One region of the Rhodococcus sp. NFXS4 genome, then DNA from elsewhere that is predicted to be linked to it. Evidence: predicted binding sites of a transcription regulator. Region 1 holds the regulator's gene; each other region holds the start of a gene.
What was found. Region 1 encodes HspR, which represses chaperone genes until heat shock. Its sites were predicted from a motif close to ANNTGAGTNNNNNNNACTCANNT; they were not measured.
Positions count from the first base shown of each region.

Region 2: a site for HspR is predicted at 2,499-2,521, ahead of clpB (ATP-dependent chaperone ClpB). Genes of this name have one in related genera too.
Region 3: a site for HspR is predicted at 1,831-1,853, ahead of lon (endopeptidase La). Genes of this name have one in related genera too.

Region 1 is NZ_CP192221.1:4,053,761-4,058,592, reverse strand. It holds gene grpE (nucleotide exchange factor GrpE) at 1-431, shown strand, start outside; gene dnaJ (molecular chaperone DnaJ) at 475-1,656, shown strand; gene J4E04_RS19160 (heat shock protein transcriptional repressor HspR) at 1,684-2,106, shown strand; gene J4E04_RS19155 (FAD-binding oxidoreductase) at 2,110-2,865, opposite strand; gene J4E04_RS19150 (alpha,alpha-trehalose-phosphate synthase (UDP-forming)) at 2,879-4,354, opposite strand; gene J4E04_RS19145 (hypothetical protein) at 4,474-4,641, opposite strand; gene J4E04_RS19140 (alpha/beta fold hydrolase) at 4,805-4,832, shown strand, end outside.
Region 2 is NZ_CP192221.1:4,278,213-4,283,044, reverse strand. It holds gene otsB (trehalose-phosphatase) at 1-297, opposite strand, end outside; gene J4E04_RS20205 (WhiB family transcriptional regulator) at 530-823, shown strand; gene J4E04_RS20200 (DUF2277 domain-containing protein) at 954-1,211, shown strand; gene J4E04_RS20195 (globin domain-containing protein) at 1,205-2,368, opposite strand; gene clpB (ATP-dependent chaperone ClpB) at 2,575-4,832, shown strand, end outside.
Region 3 is NZ_CP192221.1:247,781-252,612, forward strand. It holds gene J4E04_RS01205 (DUF4190 domain-containing protein) at 1-300, opposite strand, end outside; gene J4E04_RS01210 (alpha/beta fold hydrolase) at 419-1,234, shown strand; gene J4E04_RS01215 (OsmC family protein) at 1,278-1,673, shown strand; gene lon (endopeptidase La) at 1,866-4,184, shown strand; gene J4E04_RS01225 (ABC transporter ATP-binding protein) at 4,285-4,832, shown strand, end outside.

The sequences.
Region 1 (4,832 bases):
AGCTGTCCGAGCGGACGGCCGACCTGCAGCGCCTCAGCGCCGAGTTCGCCAACTACCGGCGACGCGTCGCTCGGGACAAGCAGGTGGACATCGACAACGCCAAGGCGTCGGTGTTGGCCGAGTTGCTGGGTGTGCTCGACGATCTCGATCGGGCGCGCAAGCACGGTGACCTCGAGACGGGGCCGCTGAAGTCGGTGGCGGACAAGCTCGAATCCGTCATCACCGCACAGGGTCTCGTCGCCTTCGGTGACGAGGGCGACGCGTTCGACCCTGCGCTGCACGAGGCCGTGCAGCACGAGGGTGACGGCACCGATCCTGTCGTCGGCAGCGTGTTCCGCAAGGGGTACAAGGTGCGTGATCGAGTTCTGCGCACCGCCATGGTCGCCGTCGTCGACGGTTCGGGCGCCGACGTGGCATCCGACCAGGCATAGTTCGACCACAACGAAGATGTGATGTGAGAGGAGGAGGCGACCGGTGAGCCAACGGGAGTGGATAGAGAAGGACTTCTACAAGGAGCTGGGCGTCTCCTCCTCCGCGTCGCAGGACGAGATCAAGAAGGCGTACCGCAAGCTCGCGCGCGACAACCATCCGGACTCCAATCCGGGGGACGCGAAAGCGGAGGAGCGCTTCAAGGCGGTCAGCGAGGCCAATGCGGTGCTCTCCGACCCCGCGAAGCGCAAGGAGTACGACGAGGCCCGATCACTGTTCGCCAGTGGTGGTTTCGGCCGGGGCGGGTTCTCGCCGGGCGGCGGAACCAACTTCGGCGGCGGGGGTACGGCCGGCGGGTTCGACGTCGGTGACCTCTTCGGAGGTGCCGGTGGCGGAGCCGATCTCGGTGATCTGTTCGGCGGGTTGTTCAACCGTGGCGCGGCCGGTGGTCGTACCCAGGCCGCGTCGTCACGTCCCCGGCGTGGGAGTGATCTCGCGGCCGAGGTGACACTCGACTTCCGTGACGCGGCGGTGGGAACGTCTGTCCCGCTGTCCATCACGAGCCCGTCGTCGTGCACCACCTGCCACGGGAGCGGCGCGAAGCCCGGCACGAGCCCGCGGGTCTGCCCGCGGTGCAACGGTGCCGGTGTGGTCAGCCGCAACCAGGGCGCGTTCGGCTTCAGCGAGCCGTGCGACGACTGCCGGGGCACCGGCTCGATCATCGACGATCCGTGCACCGACTGCCGCGGCACCGGCGTGCAGAACCGCACCCGGTCGGTGACGGTGCGGGTTCCCGCCGGTGTCAGTGACGGGCAACGTGTCCGAGTGGCCGGACGAGGCGAGGCCGGTCTGCGCGGCGCTGCCGCCGGCGATCTGCTGGTGACCGTGCACGTGAAGAGTGACGCCGTGTTCGGCCGCACGGGTGACGATCTCACCCTCACGGTTCCCGTCGCGTACAGCGAACTGGTGCTCGGCACGACGCTGTCGGTGCCGACGCTCGACGGCCGAGTCGGTCTGAAGGTTCCGGCGGGAACGGTCGACGGCCGCACCTTCCGGGTGAAGGGTCGCGGCATTCCCAAGAAGTCGAAGATCGGTGACCTGTTGGTCACGGTGAAGGTGGCCGTGCCGTCCGAATTGGACGACGCGGCACGCGATGCCCTCGAGGCCTACGCTGCGGCGGAGAAGGCGAGTGGTTTCGATCCCCGCTCCGGGTGGCCCGGAGCCTGACGGTTCTGATGCGAGAGGAGAGATGAGATGACTCGGACGTCCAGCGATCCGCAGGATGCGCGCGACGCAGGCGCGGACCCGGATGCCCGGATCTTCGTCATCTCCGTCGCCGCCGAGCTCGCCGGCATGCACGCCCAGACACTGCGCACCTACGACCGTCTCGGACTGGTGACGCCGTTCCGCACCACCGGCGGTGGGCGACGGTACTCTCCGCGCGACGTCGCGCTGCTTCGCGAGGTGCAGCGTCTCTCGCAGGACGAGGGCGTCAATCTGGCGGGTATCAAGCGCATCATCGAACTCACCAATCAGGTGGAGGCGCTGCAGGCCCGCGTCACCGAGATGGCGACCGAGCTGGCCAAGGTTCACGCCGGGTACCGACGCGATCTCGTTCCGGTGCAACGCAGTAACGCGCTCGTCGTGTGGACGCCGCGCAACCCGAAGCAGACCTGACCGTCACCCCGTGCGGATGTTCTCCGCCGGGGTTCCCGTCGTCACCAGGGCACGCGTCGTGAAGCTCGACATCGCCGGTGATCCGCACACCAGCACGCGCTGCGACAGGTACGGCCCGCGCCGCGCCACCACCTCGCCGACGCGGCCGACGAGGTACTCGTGAGGTGCGAAGCCGGAGTCGGGTGCCGTCTGCAGCCGCACGGCCTCGGCGGCATCGAAGAACTCGTCGCGGTACGGCGGGTCCACGGGCTCGTCCACCACCGGGATCACCGTGAGCCATGGCGATGATCGCGCCATCAGGGACAGCATGTCGGCGGCGTAGAGATCGCGGGGGTGCCTGCCTCCCACGTAGAGCCGCACCCGCGGAGGTCGTGGCCGACGTGCCAGGCCCAGCAGCAGTGCGCGCATCGGTGCGAGACCCGTTCCGCCCGCGACCATCACGACGTCGTCGTCGGTGTCGTCGACACGGAGGTCGCCCGCCGGGTCGTCGAGAGTCCAGATGTCGCCCTCACGGGTCTCGCGGACGATGCTGCGACTGACCCAGCCTGCCGGTACCTCGCGAATGTGGAACTCGTACTTGCCGTCTCGCGACGGGGGTAGGGCGGGGGAGTACCGACGAGGCAGGTGCGGCGAGGTGGGCACCGTCACGGCGACGGACTGCCCCGCGGCGAACGGAACCAGCTCGCCGACGAGGCGGACGATCAGAAGATCACGGCGCAGCCGATGGCACTGCACCACTTGCGCTTCGACCACGGTCACCGGTCTTCGCGCATCACATCGTCGCCTGACCGATGTCCCGGTTGGAGATCATCTGGTTGGGCTCCTCGTCGCCGGTGCGTCCCAGCGCGGCGAGGAACGACCGCGCCCAGCGATCGACGTCGTGCGCGAGGACCTGCCGCCGCATCGCCCGGATGTGGCGTCGGCCCGATTCCGGCGTCTGCTCGATCGCGGCCATCATCGCGTCCTTGACGCTGTTCAGATCGTGCGGGTTGCACTGGTACGCCTGGCGCAGTTCGGCTGCGGCGCCGGTGAACTCGCTGAGCACGAGGGAACCGCCCAGGTCGCTGCGGCACGCCACGTACTCCTTGGCGACGAGGTTCATGCCGTCGCGGATGGGCGTCACCAGCATGACGTCGGCGGCCACGTAGTAGGCGATGAGCTCCTCGCGCGGAATGGGGCGGTGCAGGTAGTGCACCACCGGATGCCCGACGCGGCTGAACTCGCCGTTGATGCGCCCGACCATGCCCTCGATCTCACCGCGCATCTGCTTGTAGCTCTCGACGCGCTCGCGGCTCGGTGTGGCCAGCTGGATCATCACGACGTCCTCGGGATCCACCCGGCCCTCGGTCAGCAGTTCCAGGAACGCCTCGAGACGGACGTCGATGCCCTTGGTGTAGTCGAGTCGGTCGACGCCCAGCATGATCGTCTTCGGATTGCCCAGCTCTTCGCGCATCTCTCGTGCACGATCGCGCACCGGCTTACGCCGCGACTTCTCGTCGAGATCGCCCGAGTCGATGGAGATGGGGAAGGCGCCCACGCGCACGGACCGGAAACCCACCTGCACCACACCGAGTTTGGAGCGGACTCCGATGTTGCCGCGCGAGGTCGGCTGGCCGGCGAGACGCCGTGCGAGGTAGAGGAAGTTCTGCGCGCCGCCCGGCAGATGGAAGCCGATGAGATCCGCGCCCAGCAGGCCCTCGACGATCTCGGTGCGCCACGGCATCTGCATGAACAGCTCGACGGGCGGGAACGGGATGTGCAGGAAGAAGCCGATCGTCAGATCGGGGCGCAGCATGCGCAGCATCTTCGGGACCAGCTGGAGTTGGTAGTCCTGGATCCACACGGTGGCGTTCTCGGCGGCCGCCTTGGACGTGGCCTCGGCGAAGCGTCGGTTCACCTCGACGTAGGCGTCCCACCAGCTCCGGTCGTAGACGGGCCGGACGATTACGTCGTGATAGAGCGGCCACAGGGTGGCGTTGGAGAAGCCCTCGTAGTAGTCGGCGACCTCCTGCTGCGAGAGCGGGACCGGGACCAACTCGAGGCCGTCGTCCTCGAACGGGTCGACGTCGACGTCGGGGACACCGGCCCATCCGACCCAGGCGCCGTTGTTGCTCCGCAGGATCGGCTCGAGCGCGGTGACGAGACCACCGGGGCTGCGCTTCCAGACTCGGGAACCGTCGGGCGCCGTGTCGAGGTCGACAGGCAACCTGTTGGCGACGACGACGAAGTCCGAACCTGATGCGGTCACTGCTGATCCTCTGTCTCGACGTCGGGGCGCGCGGTGAGGCCGGCAGCCTGCCGCGACGGTGTCAGCACATGCTTACCCCACTCGCCGAACGCCAATCGGAGTGCAGGAGCGAGCGGCACTCAGGCGCGGACGGGCGGGTTGATCCCCAGCATGGACAGCAGCATGCGGCACTCGTCGGCGTCCGTCGCATAGGCGGCGACGACGCGACGCGCCATGCGGGCGGTCTCGTCGGACAGGGTCTCGATCTCTTCGTCGGCGATGTCGGTCTCGGCGGGCTCGGTGGCCATGCGGGTCTCCTGGGGTCGAACGATGTGGTGGTGCAGCCCGGTGGGGCGCACTCGCGTCCCTGAACTCTACGAGTTCGCGCTCGTTCCCGGCAAAACCGGACGCGCACCGTGACCGGTAGCGTCTGCCCCGAACAGCTGTCGTATCGGAAGAAGGACATCCGCCATGCCCATCGGCACCATCAACGGCATCC
Region 2 (4,832 bases), 220 kb from region 1:
GAAGCCGGCGTCGAACTCGGACCCGTGGCTGCCCACGAGCTGGACCTCGACGGGCAGGCGGGAGAGGATCGCCAGGTCACGCAGCGCGCGCCCCGAGATCACAGCAGCCTGGGTGCCGTCGAGACCGGCGAGAGCGCGGAGTGCGCGGACCGATTCGGGCAGCGGGAACGCCTTCTGCGGGTCGGAGACGAACGGCGCCATGGTGCCGTCGTAGTCGGAGGCGACCAGCAGTCTCGGCACCCGCGCGACGCCGACGAGGGCGCGGCGAAGGTCGAGGGGGAGGTCCACAGCGCTCACAGCGCACGACCTGGACGGTGACCGGGGCTTCTCACTCGGTCAAACCTAGGCGACGGGGGCCCTGCTCGCCTCATCGGGGAGAGAGGTCCGAGGAGCGGCCGCGAGGGTGTCTGTGACTCGCGATGACTGGAAATCGTGTGTCACGACTATTCGCATTAACTTTTTGGACGATTGTTCGTAATGTAATACTGAGAGCGTGACGTCGCATACGAGGCGAACAACGAGGAGCGTCATGTCGAAGCCCGTCCAGTTACCCGAGCCGATTGCCACGACGTGGGAGTGGCAGTTGAACGGATTGTGCCGCGGTATGGATTCTGCCGTCTTCTTCCATCCGGAAGGTGAACGGGGACATAAGAGAACAGCCCGCGAGGAGCAGGCCAAACGGGTCTGCGAGCAGTGCCCCGTGCTGATGCGGTGCCGTGATTACGCGGTGGCCGCCGGTGAGCCGTACGGCGTCTGGGGTGGTTTGTCGGCGCCCGAGCGGATGCTGGGAAATGCGCTTTCCGATCAGCGCGCAATCGGTTGAACAGATGAATTCACGGTGATCGAAAACTGCACGAAGCTTGAATTGGTGGACATTATCCGACGCGGTGCCTGTACAGCGTAAAGCTCTTCGGGTGTTCCCCTCGGACGGTGCCCGGTCTACCGTGATTCGCATGTGCCGAAACATCACCGAACTGCGCGGCCTCGAGCCTGCGGCGACGGACGAGGAGATCGAGGCGGCCGCGCGTCAGTACGTGCGCAAGGTCAGCGGACTCCGCACACTGTCGGACGCGAACCGGGACGCCTTCGAGACCGCCGTGGCCGAGGTCACCGCGTCGACCACCCGGTTGCTGAGCGTGCTCCCGCCCCGCAAGCAGCCGCCACAGACGGTGCCTCCGCTACGCCGCCTGGCGCACGCGCACCCTCACTGACCCAGGGGATCGTGCTGGACGTTCTGCATCGGCGTCCCCACCTTGCGCAGTGCGTACAGAGTGGTGCGCACCATCGACGGTGACCCACACACCTGGATCTGCCGATCGGCCCACGATCCGAACCGCGTGACCACCTGCCCGAGCTTGCCCACCATGGTGTGGTTCATGCCCGGTGGGAACTCGCGTGCCGGACCGGGCCGCCACCACGGCTCCTCGGGCTGCTCCACGACCGGCACGATGGTGAGCCACGGGTTGGTGCGTGCCAGGTTCCACAGCGTGTCCAGGTCGTAGAGGTCGCTCGGATACTCGCCGCCCACGAACAGATGCACCCGCGGATTACGGCTCCGCATCGCCATGTCCATCAGCTGCGCACGCAGGGGGGCGATGCCGGTGCCACCCGCGATCATGAGCACGTCCTCGCTGCCCGGCGACGTGTCCACACTGAGTCCGCCCAGCGGCGGCCCGAGCAGCCAGCGGTCGCCCACTGTGGTCTCCGAGACGATGGCCGGACTCACCCAGCCGGCCGACACTCGCCGGACGTGGAACTCGATGCCGCGGTAGTCGTTGGGTGCGATCGCGGGGGAGAGGTACCGCCACATACGTGGACGCTGCGGGATCTGCACGCTGAGATACTGGCCGGCGGCGAAGGGAATGTCGGCGTCCGTCTGCAGGCGCACGATCGCGAGGTCGTCGAGCACGCGATGGTGCTCGACCACCGTCGCTCCCCAGTACGGCGGCAGGTCCTCGGTGTCGGCCCCGACGGCCATCGAGTTGCAGATCATCGACACCACGCGGCGCCACGCCGCGTCGGTCTCGTCTGTCCAGACGTCCGGGTCCGCCGTGGTGCGGAACGCGTCGACCAGCGCGTTCTGGGCGGCGAGGAAGTGCGCGCCGGTCAGGCCGTGCTTGCGGTGGTCACGCCCGAGTTGATGCAGGAAGGGCAGGAAGTCGCGGTCGTCGAGGTGCCGGACGACGTGGTCGACGGCGCGCAGCAGGCGGTGCCGCTGCTGATCCATGGCGGCGGGGAAGAAGCCGCGGAAATCGGGGTACTCGGCGAACAGCCGAGCGTAGAAGGCGCCGGCCACGGTGTCCGCGCCGTCGTCGGACAGCGCGGAGGCAACTCCGGCGCGCACTCGCGCCAGGGCCTGCGGGTCCAGCAATGGGCACCTTCGATGGTCGTGGCGGGTGACGGGTTCGTGCGCGAGTGGTGTGTCCGAGAGTAGTGGTCGTGTCCGGTCACGGCCAGCGCGCTGGGCGGCGCCCTCCTGCGTGATGCGGCGTCAACAAACTTGAGCGGAATAGACTCAAGTCAACTAAGGTTGTTCTCGTCGACACACCCGTTCGACCCGAAGGAAGGTGACCGGTGGACTCGTTCACTCCCACCACGAAGACCCAGGCAGCGTTGACCGCTGCACTGCAGTCGGCATCCGCAGCGGGCAACCCGGACATCCGGCCGGCTCACCTGCTCGTCGCACTGCTCGACCAGACGGACGGCATCGCCGCGCCGTTGCTGAAGGCTGTCGGCGTCGACCCGAGCGCGATCCGCTCGCAGGCGCAGACTCTGGTGGACCGCATGCCGTCGGCCACCGGCTCCACCACCCAGCCGCAGCTCGGACGTGACGCGCTGGGCGCGATCACCGCCGCTCAACAGCTGGCCACCGAACTCGACGACGAGTACGTCCCGACCGAGCACCTGGTGGTCGGACTCTCGACGGGCGATTCCGATGTCGCGACGCTGCTCCAGAGGAACGGGGCGACACCGGCGGCGCTGCGCGAGGCGTTCACCACCGTGCGTGGCAGTGCCCGCGTCACGAGCCCGGACCCGGAGGCGACGTACCAGGCTCTGGAGAAGTACTCGACCGACCTCACCGAGGCCGCACGCAGCGGCAAGCTCGATCCGGTCATCGGTCGCGACACCGAGATCCGTCGTGTGGTGCAGGTGCTCTCGCGCCGTACCAAGAACAACCCGGTGCTCATCGGTGAGCCCGGCGTCGGCAAGACCGCGATCGTCGAGGGCCTCGCGCAACGCATCGTCGCCGGCGACGTCCCGGAGAGCTTGCGCGGCAAGACCGTCGTGTCGCTCGACCTGGGATCGATGGTCGCGGGCGCCAAGTACCGCGGTGAGTTCGAGGAGCGGCTCAAGGCCGTGCTCGACGACATCAAGAACTCGGCCGGCCAGGTCATCACGTTCATCGACGAGCTGCACACCATCGTCGGTGCGGGCGCGACGGGCGAGTCCGCCATGGACGCGGGCAACATGATCAAGCCGATGCTCGCGCGTGGTGAGCTGCGGTTGGTGGGCGCCACGACGCTCGACGAGTACCGCAAGTACATCGAGAAGGACGCCGCACTCGAGCGCCGGTTCCAGCAGGTGCTGGTCGGTGAGCCGTCCGTGGACGACGCGGTCGGCATCCTGCGCGGCCTCAAGGAGCGGTACGAGGTGCACCACGGTGTGCGCATCACAGACTCCGCCCTGGTCGCCGCCGCCACACTGTCGGATCGCTACATCACCTCACGGTTCCTGCCGGACAAGGCCATCGACCTCGTCGACGAGGCCGCGTCCCGCCTCCGCATGGAGATCGACTCGCGTCCGGTCGAGATCGACGAGATCGAGCGTGTCGTGCGCCGACTCGAGATCGAGGAGATGGCGCTGGCCAAGGAGACCGACGACGCGTCGAAGACCCGTCTCGAGAAGCTGCGCGGTGAGCTGGCGGACAGCAAGGAGAAGCTGGCCGAACTGAGCACGCGCTGGCAGAACGAGAAGAACGCCATCGATTCGGTGCGCGACCTCAAGGAGCAGCTCGAAGCGCTGCGCGGCGAGTCCGAGCGGGCCGAGCGCGACGGTGATCTGGGCAAGGCCGCGGAGCTGCGCTACGGACGCATCCCGTCGCTGGAGAAGGAGCTCGCGGAGAAGACCGCGGCCACCGTTCCCCAGGGTGACGTGATGTTGAAGGAGGAGGTCGGTCCGGACGACGTCGCCGACGTGGTCGCGGCGTGGACCGGTATCCCCGCGGGCCGGATGCTCGAGGGTGAGACGGCGAAGCTCCTCCGCATGGAGGACGAGCTGGGCAAGCGTGTCGTCGGTCAGGACGACGCGGTCCAGGCCGTGTCCGACGCGGTGCGCCGCGCTCGTGCCGGGGTGTCCGATCCGAACCGGCCCACCGGGTCGTTCCTGTTCCTCGGACCGACGGGCGTCGGCAAGACGGAACTCGCGAAGTCGTTGGCGGACTTCCTGTTCGACGACGAGCGCGCCATGATCCGTATCGACATGAGCGAGTACAGCGAGAAGCACTCGGTGGCTCGGCTGGTCGGTGCCCCGCCCGGATACGTCGGGTACGAGGCCGGTGGTCAGCTGACCGAGGCCGTGCGTCGTCGGCCGTACACGGTGGTGCTGTTCGACGAGGTCGAGAAGGCGCACCCGGACGTGTTCGACATCCTGCTCGCCGTGCTCGACGAGGGCCGTCTGACCGACGGTCAGGGCCGAACGGTGGACTTTCGCAACACGATCCTGATCCTCACCTCGAATCTCGGTGCGGGTGGCGACAGGGACCATGTGATGGCGGCGGTGCGCAGCGCGTTCAAGCCGGAGTTCGTGAACAGGCTCGACGACGTGGTCGTCTT
Region 3 (4,832 bases), 880 kb from region 1:
TTCGCGGCGCTTGACTCGGCCGCGGCCGAGCACGCCGAGCACCACGGCGATGATGCCCAGGAAGATGCCGAATCCGAAGGTCCAGAAGGCCAGGATCGACAGGATGCCGAGAATCAGCGCCGCGATTCCCACGCCGTTCTTCGGGCTGACCGGGGGCTGGCCGTAGCCGCCGTCGTAGCCGCCGGGTGGTGGGTACTGCCCGCCGGAACCGGGCTGCTGACCGTACTGAGGCTGCTGGCCGTACGGCGGTTGCCCGCCGTACTCGGGCTGCTGGCCGTACTCGGGCGTGGGACCGCTCACTGGTCTCTCCTGACGGGCGACTCGGCTGGTGTCTCGCACTGTAGCGCCGGACGGCACCTTCGGCGTGGGTGCGTGATCGCACCGTTACCGCAGGTGTCCGGTGGGGTATCTCAGCAGGATGAGTACGTGGACCGTCAGCGACGGCACAGTCCTGCACTACACCGATCAGGGAACGGGGCGGCCGCTCGTGATGCTGCACGGGTGGGGATTCAGCGGCCGATTCTTCGACGGCAGTGTCGATCGACTCGCCGAGCACGCCCGAGTGATCACCGTCGACATGCGCGCACACGGTGATTCGGAGGACCCGGGCCACGGTTACCGGGTGTCGAGGTTGGCCAAGGACCTCCGCGATCTGCTCGTGGGCCTGGAGCTGACGGACGTCACCGTTCTGGGGTGGTCGCTGGGCTGTCCGGTGATCTGGAGTTACCAGGAACTGTTCGGCAACGACCTGTTGGCGCAGGCGATCTACGTCGCGCAGACTCCGCGGCAGTACCGGACGCCCGAGTGGACTCTGGCGCACACCAGCATCTTCGACGACGCGTCGCTGGCCGCGGTGCAGGGCCGTGTGACGTACGACCGCGAGAACTTCGACCGCGAACAGCTCGACGAGATCACCGCCACCGACCTCCCCGCCGAGCGTGTCGAGGTCCTCCTCGCGGAGATGACGAAGATGCCCTCGGACGCGCGCAACGCGGTGATGGCGGACCACACCCATCACGACTGGCGCGATCTGCTGCCGACACTCGATCTGCCGTCGCTGGTCATGGTGGGCAAGCACGACAAGGCGTTCCCGTGGGAAGCGGCACAGTACGTGGGTGACACGATTCCCGGCGCGCGCACCGTCGTGTTCGAGAACAGCAGTCACGCACTGTTTCTCGACGAGCCGCGCAAGTTCGAGGACGAGGTGCTCGGCTTTCTCGCCGAGCACTCGTGACCTCGATGGTTTGCGGACAGCAGTTCGCGGACACCCGGCAGGCATGAGCCAAGACCTGTACACCGCCACTGTCACCGCCACCGACGGATCGATCTCCTCGAGCGACGACGTGCTCTCCCTCGATGTCCACGAGCCCTCCGACCTCGGCGGTCCGGGTGGGGCCACCAACCCCGAGCAGCTGATGGCCGCTGCACTGAGCTCCTGCCTGCTCGAATCGCTGCGCATCGCCGTCGGTACCGCGGGGGGATCCCTCGACGGCGCGTCGGTGGAGGGACAGGTGACGCTGTCCTCCGCCGACGGTGCGGGCTACGACGCGACCTACCGCCTCGGCGTGACACTGCCGGGCGTCGACAACCCGGGCGACGTGCTGGAGCAGGCCCGCTCGATCTGCCCGTTCCTCAAGACCGTCACCGGCGTGGACGTGACGCTGAGCGAGTGAGCGCCGCCGGCTGACCGTTCCCGCGGGTGTTCCGCCTCGCCGTAGTGGTTGCAGCCGCTGCGGGAGCATGGAATGCCTGCGGGAACCACTCTCGGCCCCCGCCATGTCCGCCTCCAGCGAACGCCCTCATCTGCGGGAACACCGGGGCCCACCGCCAAGTTGAGCTGATCACGCTGAACTTTGGAGGACCCCATGAGCGAATCGACTCGCCTGCCCGTTCTGTTCCTGACCGACCCCGTCGTCCTGCCCGGCATGGTCGTGCCGGTCGAACTTGACGACGCTGCCCGCGCTGCGGTCGACGCCGCGCGGACCAGCGCCGACGGCACTCTGCTGATCGCCCCACGACTGGACGACCGCTACCCCGCCTACGGCGTCGTGGCGACGATCGTGCAGGTCGGCCGTCTCGCGACCGGTGAGCCGGCTGCGGTGCTGAAGGCGGAGAAGCGTGCGCACATCGGGTCCGGCGTGAGCGGCCCCGGCGCGGCCCTCTGGGTGGAGGCCGAGCCGGTGTCCGAGCCGGAGCCGACGGACGCCGTACGGACTCTCGCCGCGGAGTACAAGAAGCTCGTTTTGGCCATGTTGCAGCGCCGCGAGGCATGGCAGGTCATCGACTCGGTGAACAAGCTCTCGGACCCGTCCGCGCTGGCCGACACCGCCGGCTACGCGTCGTGGCTCACCGATGTCCAGAAGCGACAGTTGCTCGAGACCCCGGACGTGGCAGCACGATTGACGGTGCTGACCGAGTGGACCACCGACCACCTCGCCGAGGTAGAGGTGACGGACAAGATCGCCGGCGACGTCCGCGACGGCATGGAGAAGACGCAGAAGGAATTCCTGCTGCGCCAGCAACTCGCCGCCATCCGCAAGGAGCTGGGCGAGGGCGAGCCCGACGGTGCCGACGACTACCGCGGACGCGTCGAATCCGCAGACCTGCCCGACTCGGTTCGTGAGGCGGCGCTGCGCGAGGTGGGCCGGCTGGAGCGCTCGAGCGATCAGAGTCCCGAGAGTGGTTGGATCCGAACGTGGTTGGACACGGTCCTGGAACTGCCGTGGACGGTGACGACCGACGACAGCACGGACATCGTGGCAGCGCGCGCCGTTCTCGATGCCGACCACCACGGACTCGACGACGTGAAGGACCGCATCACCGAGTACCTGGCCGTCCGGTCGAGGCGCGCTTCACGCGGTCTGACGGTGGTGGGCGGACGTGGATCCGGTGCCGTCATGGTGCTGGCCGGTCCTCCCGGCGTCGGCAAGACCTCGCTGGGTGAGTCGGTGGCGAAGGCTTTGGGCCGCAAGTTCGTTCGCGTCGCCCTCGGTGGCGTGCGCGACGAGGCCGAGATTCGCGGACACCGGCGTACGTACGTCGGAGCTTTGCCGGGCCGGATCGTGCGTGCGATCGCCGAGGCAGGCTCGATGAATCCCGTCGTCCTGCTGGACGAGATCGACAAGATCGGGTCGGACTTCCGCGGTGACCCCGCGGCGGCGCTGCTCGAGGTGCTCGATCCGGCTCAGAACCACACGTTCCGGGACCATTACCTGGACCTCGATCTCGACCTGTCGGACGTGGTGTTCCTGGCGACCGCCAACGTGATCGACCAGATTCCGACAGCGCTGCTGGACCGTATGGAACTGGTGACCATCGACGGCTACACCGAGGACGACAAGGTCGTCATCGCACGGAACCACCTGCTTCCGCGGCAGGTCGACCGTGCTGCACTGACCGATGCCGAGGTGACCGTCACGGACGCTGCACTCCGCACGATCGCCGCCGACTACACCCGTGAGCCCGGTGTCCGTCAGTTCGAGCGACTGCTGGCGAAGGCGTTGCGCAAGGTGGCGACCGTGCTGGCGCAGGACGAGCGGCCCATCACGGTGGACGAGCCCGATCTGGTCACCTACCTCGGACGGCCCCGCTTCACCCCCGAGGCACACGAACGCACCGAGGTCCCCGGTGTCGCGACGGGCCTGGCCGTGACCGGTCTGGGCGGCGACGTCCTGTTCATCGAGGCGAGCTCGACGGGTGACACCGCCGGTCTCACTCTCACCGGTCAGCTCGGCGACGTCATGAAGGAGTCGGCGCAGATCGCGCTCTCCTACGTGCGGTCGCACGCGGCGGAACTCGGGGTGGACCCCACGGCGCTGGACAAGGCGATCCACATCCACGTGCCGGCCGGCGCCGTACCGAAGGACGGCCCGTCCGCGGGCGTCACGATGGTCACCGCGCTGGTGTCGATGGCGACGGGGCGACCCGTGCGGTCCGACGTCGGGATGACGGGCGAGGTCTCGCTGAACGGTCGGGTACTCCCGATCGGTGGGGTGAAGCAGAAGTTGCTCGCCGCTCAGCGCGCCGGACTCACCACCGTGTTCGTTCCCGCGCGGAACGAGCCCGATCTCGACGACGTGCCGGCCGAGGTACGGGCTGCCGTCGACGTCCGGCCCATGTCGGACGTCGCCGATATCGTCGCCCAAGCCCTCGAACCTGCGCGGGAGCAGGTCGCCGCGGCCTGACCACGGAATGAGCGGGGCAGCGCGGGGGTTGCCCTCAGTGCAGGTGAACGGGCCGCGCCGTGGGTGTGCAGAGATCGTGACGAGTAACAGGAGGTTCCACATGAGTATGGAAATGACCGCGTGGAACCAGATGTACCGATCGATGCACACCAACGGCGACGATCATCGGCCGTTCTCCCGGGTGACCGTGCGGCGGATCATGGTGTTCGCGCGACCCCTGCGCTCCCTGCTCGTCGGGTTCCTGATCCTCAGCGTCGTCGCGGCGGTCCTGGCCGTCGCGACGCCCGTGCTGGCCGGCCGTGTCGTGGACGCGATCGTGCAGGGCAGCGCGTACGGGACGGTCCTCGTGCTGGCCGTCATCATCGCGGTCGTGGCGTTGCTCGATGCGGGTACGGGGCTGGTGAACCGGTGGCTCTCGGCGCGGATCGGCGAGAACCTCATCCTCGACCTCCGTACTCGCGTGTTCGACCACGTGCAGAAGATGCCCATCGCCTTCTTCACGCGCACGCGCACCGGTGCCCTGGTCTCGCGGCTGAACAACGACGTCATCGGGGCGCAGCGCGCCTTCAGCGGCACGCTGTCGGGTGTCGTCAGCAACCTCGTGACGTTGCTGCTCACCCTCGTCGTCATGCTCGGGATCTCCTGGCA